2 regions of the Gemella sp. zg-570 genome follow, and region 2 is predicted to be linked to the other one. Evidence: predicted binding sites of a transcription regulator. Region 2 holds the regulator's gene; the other holds the start of a gene.

Region 1 (3,220 bases), 110 kb from region 2:
TTATTTTCATTTAAGTCTAATTCTTTTTCTAAATTTGATAATTCATTTTCTAATTTAGGTAAGGTTGCATATTTTAATTCTGAGGCTTTTTCAAGATTATAAGAATTTTCTGCCCTTTCTAATTCTAGTTTAACCTTGTCAATTTCATACCTAATCTTACTAAGAGCTTCAAGTTTTTCTTTTTCTTTGTCAACTTGTAGTTGTAATTTTTTTTGTTTTTCTCTTAGTTCTGCTAGTTCTTCTTTTACTCCTAAAATACGTTTTTTAGAAATTTCATCATTTTCTTGGGATAGGGCTTTTTCTTCTATTTCTAAGAGCATTACTTTTCTGTTAATACTATCTAATTCAACAGGGTTAGAAGAATTTTCTGTTTTAATAGTCGCACATGCTTGGTCTATTAAATCAATCGCCTTGTCTGGTAAAAATCTATCCGTTATGTACCTATTAGATAATTTACTTGCTGAAACTATTGCCCTATCTGAAATTTTTACATTATGATATATTTCGAATCTTTCTTTTAAACCTCTTAAAATAGAAATTGTATCATCAACATTTGGTTCTTTTACTAAAATCTTTTGGAAACGTCTTTCTAGGGCTGAATCTTTTTCTATATAATTTCTATATTCATTAAGTGTGGTTGCACCTATACAACGTAACTCTCCTCTGGCTAGCATAGGTTTTAAAATATTCCCAGCATCCATGGCTCCGTCTGTTTTACCAGCACCTACTAGCATGTGAATTTCATCAATAAATAAAATTATATTGCCATTATGTTCCTTAATTTCTTCTAAAACTGCTTTTAATCTTTCTTCAAATTCTCCACGATATTTTGCACCAGCAACCAAACTAGGTAAGTCTAATTCAAAAACAGTTTTATTTTTTAGTGATTCTGGAACATCACCTCTTACAATTCTCTGTGCTAATGCTTCAACAATAGCCGTCTTTCCGACACCTGGTTCTCCTATTAAAACTGGATTGTTTTTTGTTTTTCTCGATAGTATTCTAATTAAATTTCTAATTTCATCATCTCTACCAATCACCGGGTCTATCTTACCTGTTTTTACTTCTTCAACTAAATCACGACCGTATTTTTCTAAAACTTCATAAGTGATTTCTGGATTATCATTCATTACCTTTTTACCTCCTCTAATTTTTTCAATTAAAATTATTAAATCTTTTAAGCTAGATACCTTATCTAAATATTTTTTAAAAATAGCATTCTTAATATATGCCCCTAAAAGTAAATGCTCAGCAGAAAGAAATTCATCCTTATTTTTTTCTCTATACTTGTCTGCTTCATTTAATAAAGCTATTAAATCATTTGACATATAAGCCCCATAATTTATATTTTCTCCAACAACATCATTTATTTTTAATAATTCTTGTTCTAATTCATATTTTAAACTTTTACTATCAATATTTATTCTGTTTAAAATATCTGAAAATAAATTTTTTGACTTAAGAGCTGACAATATTAACATATCTGATGTTATATTTTGACTTTTTATTTCTAAGGCTTTTTCTTGTGTTTTAGCTAGAATTTCTTTTACAGCAAGTGTCATTTTATCAATATTAATCATAGAAACCTCCTTAACAAATTTATAATTTTTATTTTGACCTTTTTTGACTTTAAAATTATTATACAACCTCTGACCTTTTTTGACAATACTTATTTTTCAATTTTACAAAAAAAATTATTAATGTTAAAATTAAATTTATAATATTAAAATTAGAATGGAATTTAAAATGAAATTTGTTGCTAAGGAAGATTACAAGAGTGTAAGATTATTTTTACAAAATTTTTTAATGCTGTCGAAAAAAAATATTCATAAAATTAATATGGAAAAAGAAGCAGTAACATTAAATGGAAAAATCGTTAAATTAGAAGAGACTGTCAAAAAAAATGATGTAATAAAAATAAATATTATTTTAGCTAAATCAAAATATAAAATTAATGATGAAATAAAAATTACAAAAGAATATGAAGATGATTTTTTACTAGTTGTTTCTAAACCCTTCGGAATAAAAACTCATCCTAACGATAAAGAAGTAGAAGATAATACACTGCTCAACTATTTAATAAAAGACTATATTTATTTAGAACCAATACACAGATTAGATACCGATACTTGCGGGCTTGTAATTTTTGCTAAAAGCCCCTTAATTAAATCAAAACTAGATTATATGCTGGAGAAAAAATATATAAAAAGATTTTACTCGGCTATTATAAAAAAATATATAAAACCTCAACAAATTATGACAAATATAGGTAGGGATAGAATAGAAAAAAATAAAATGGCAGTGGTAAGTCAAGGTAAACAAGCTATAACTAATATTCTTTCATGTGAAAAATTAAATAAAGATTTTTATAAAGTTTGTATTTCATTAGAAACAGGAAGAACTCATCAAATAAGAGTTCATCTAGCACATCTAAATTCTAGCATTGTTGGAGATAAACTTTATTCAAAAGATTTTTATAAATTTAAAAATATGTACCTGGGTGCATTAAAATTAGAATTTAATCATCCTGTAACTAATAAAATTATTTTGATAACTTCTTCATTGAAAAATGATTTTGATAAAATAATAAAGTAGCAGATATTTTTTTACCTACTACTTTTTATTTATTCAAATTTTATTTTAAAAGAAATTATTAATGCCATTAAAGCTATAAACGAAGATACATAAAATACTAGCTGTGTGCTAGTATCCCAAATAGAACCTACGACATACATTCCTATAAAAGCCGATAATTGAAAACAAATAGAACTATATAGGCTTTGCATATCCAGAGTTTTATCAACTGAAAATTTACTATTTAATATTAAAACAAAAGCTAGTTGTGCAAGTGCAAAAGTTATTGCGTGAGTAACTTGTGTTAGTGCAAAAATATATACATTTTGAAAAATACCGAGTAAGAACCATCTTAAACTTGCAATAAAACAAGAAAATAATAATAAATTTTTAGCTTCAACTTTGCGAACAAGTTTACTAGAAAAAATAAAAAAAATAATTTCTGAAATTACAGATATATTTACCACTAAACCCGTAAGCCATTTCTTAGAAATATTAAGACTTTCTATATAAAGTACGCTGTAATTATTGTAGGCTGAATGACTTAATTGTAGCAAGAAATAAACTAAAATAATAAGTATTGCATTATAGTCATTTTTCATCCAAGAAAAAGATTTTTTTCTTTATTTTCATTGCCGTAAACTTT
Region 2 (3,220 bases):
AAATAAATGTTTAATTTTTTATCAGAATATTATCAGATGTATATAGATGCTACAATAACAACTTTAGAAGTTTCATTTTTAGCATTGATAGTAGGTTTAATTTTAGGAATATTAATTTGTATTGCAAAAATTGGCAATATAAAAATATTAAAATGGTTAGCTAGTATTTATATAGAAATTATTAGAAATACGCCAATTTTAGTACAAATAATGATTATTTATTTTGCCCTGCCAGAAATAAATATTAAACTTTCACCATTTATGTCAGCCATAGTAGCCTTGTCAATAAATTCAGCTGCCTATGTAAGTGAAATATTTAGAGCGGGAATAAATGCAATAGACAAGGGGCAAATGGAAGCTGGACGTTCTTTAGGGCTTAGTTATGGTCAAACAATGAAATTAATTATTTTACCCCAAGCATTTAAAAATTCTTTACCAGCTTTAGGAAATGAATTTATATCTCTTGTTAAAGAATCGTCAATAGTTTACTTTGTAGGTGTTGCTGATATAATGTTTGCCGCCAATGCAATTAAAAATGCAACTTATCAAACATTTGGTCCTTACTTAGTAGCGGCATTAATTTATTTCATTATAACGTCAATACTTTCACAATTTGTAAAAGCACTTGAGAAAAAATTAGATAAATAAGGAGAATATTATGTTAATAGAAGTTAAAGATTTAAAGAAAAATTTTAAAAATGTAGAAGTCCTTAAAGGAATTAATTTTAAGGTAGATAAGGGAGAAAAAGTTGTAATAATTGGTTCAAGCGGTAGTGGAAAATCGACAGCTTTAAGATGTCTTAATTTATTAGAAATATCTAGTGGTGGAGAAATATTTTATAAGGGAGAAAATATTTTAGAAAAAAATTATAATATCAACAAACACAGAAGCAAGGTAGGAATGGTATTTCAAAATTTTAATTTATTCAATAACATGACAGTATTAGAAAATATAATATTAGCTCCTAAAAATTTAGGTTTAGATACTGAAGAAAATTTGAAATTAAAAGCTGTAAAATTATTAGAAAGAGTTGGACTGCTTGATAAAAAAGATGCTTATCCAAATAGTTTATCAGGAGGACAAAAACAACGTGTTGCCATAGCTAGAGCCTTAGCAAACGAACCAGAAGTTTTATTATTTGACGAACCAACAAGTGCTTTAGATCCAGAAATGGTAAAAGAAGTTTTAGAAGTAATAAAAGAATTATCTGCTGAAGGACTTACTATGATTGTTGTAACTCACGAAATGGGATTTGCAAAAGAGGTGGCAGATAAGGTAATATTTATGGACGGTGGCTACATTGTTGAAGAAGGGAAACCAGAACAAGTATTTAATAATCCAAAAGAAGAAAGAACAAAAGAGTTTCTTAGTAAAATTTTATAATTATTCAAACAAAGAGAGAACACAGTTTTAAAACTGTGTTTTTTATATTTTATTTAAAATACAAACTAAATAAATTGGTTTGTAAAATATAAATATTTATAGTATAATTTTTTAAAAGTCAATTTTAGTCAATGAGGAGGTTTATGCCTATGAATAATATGACTGATATAATAGAGCAATATATAAAACAATTATTTTTAGAAGCAAAAGATGATTATATAACCCTAAAAAGAAGTAATGTTGCAGAAAAATTTGACTGTGTTCCCTCGCAGTTAAATTATGTAATAAAAACTAGATTCACACCCGAACATGGATTTATAATAGAAAGTAAACGTGGGGGAGGAGGCTTTATTAGAATTACAAAAATAACACTCCAGAGTGATGATTATATAGATTATTTAATAGAAACTATTGAACAAGTAGAAGCAAAAGAAATTGATTATATTAAAATATTAAAAATATTAAAAAATGAAAAATATATAGATTACTTTGACTATGAAGTTATGAATAATTCTTTATCAATATTACAAAAAAATACATTTGATACACTTCAACTTCTCGATGATATAGATATTTTGACTACAAAAAAAATAAAACTAACAATGGACAAAAATTCAAAAGAAATGTTGTTGCAATTTTTAACAAATATAAAATACAGTAAGGAGAAAAAATAATGTATATTAGATTTAATGAATCAGCTCTTATGGTTCTTACAAATGCCAAAGAAGAATCTAAAGAATTTGGTTTAAAAGCAGTTGGAACAGAACATCTATTATTAGGTATTTTAGATATGAACAACACTTTAGCTTGTAAAATTTTAAACAAGTATGGAGTTAATTATCGCGACTTTAAAAGAGATGTTGAAAAATTTTATGAAGTAGAACTTAAGGGGACAGAATTTTTCAATAATGTAATGTTACGTCTTGATTATACAACTGGAGCTGTACAAACAATAGAAAAAAGTCAAGCTTTTGCTGATAATACTAGAAGTTTTGTAGTTACCAGTGAGCATTTATTATTATCTTTATTAAATCAAAAAGAAAGCACAGCTGTTAGAATATTAAGAGATATATTAATTGTTCATGTACAAGGATTAATAGAAGATTTAGAAACTTCATTAAAACAGAATCAAGGATTATTTTCAAAATTATTTGATACCTTTAGAAATATAGAAGAACAAGAAGACACTACTTCAAAAACAAAACTTTTAAATTCTTTAGCTAAAGACTTAACAAAAGATGCAGCAGATAAAAAACTTGACCCTGTTCTTGCTCGTGATAAAGAAATTACCAGAATGATAGAAATACTGAATAGAAGAACAAAAAATAATCCTGTATTAGTTGGAGAACCTGGAGTAGGGAAAACAGCGATAGTTGAAGGTTTAGCAGAACGAATAGTATTACAAAATGTTCCGAGTAATTTAATAGGAAAACGTGTTATGGTTTTAGATATGGCAACACTACTAGCAGGAACAAAATATCGTGGAGAATTTGAAGAAAGATTAAAAAATATTCTTAAAGAAATAGAAGAAGCTGGGAATATAATTTTATTTATTGATGAAATTCACACTATAATCGGAGCTGGAGGCTCAGAAGGTAGTGCTGACGCTTCTAATATTTTAAAACCTGCCTTATCGAGAGGATTAATTCAAGTTGTAGGAGCAACAACCATAGAAGAATATCGTAAATATTTTGAAAAAGATGCAGCCTTAGAAAGAAGATTCCAACCTATCAAGGTAGAAGAACCAAAAAATGAAGATACAATAGATATTCTAAAAGGATTGCGTCATAAGTACGAAGAACATCATAATGTAGAAATAACTGATTCAGCTATTGA

Evidence for each region. The regulator CtsR, encoded in region 2, represses protease genes until heat stress. The targets are predictions, from matches to a motif close to ATGGTCAATAAAGGTCAAACA.
Region 1: the regulator CtsR is predicted to act here: its motif matches at 1,611-1,631, upstream of KMP11_RS05290 (ATP-dependent Clp protease ATP-binding subunit).

The regions. Positions count from the first base shown of each region.
Region 1 covers NZ_CP076443.1:1,044,271-1,047,490, forward strand. The annotation lists gene KMP11_RS05290 (ATP-dependent Clp protease ATP-binding subunit) at 1-1,577, opposite strand, end outside; gene KMP11_RS05295 (RluA family pseudouridine synthase) at 1,747-2,595, shown strand; gene KMP11_RS07675 (MFS transporter) at 2,625-3,176, opposite strand; gene KMP11_RS07680 (MFS transporter) at 3,173-3,220, opposite strand, start outside.
Region 2 covers NZ_CP076443.1:1,155,068-1,158,287, reverse strand. The annotation lists gene KMP11_RS05810 (amino acid ABC transporter permease) at 7-648, shown strand; gene KMP11_RS05805 (amino acid ABC transporter ATP-binding protein) at 659-1,384, shown strand; gene KMP11_RS07955 (CtsR family transcriptional regulator) at 1,534-2,058, shown strand; gene KMP11_RS05795 (ATP-dependent Clp protease ATP-binding subunit) at 2,058-3,220, shown strand, end outside.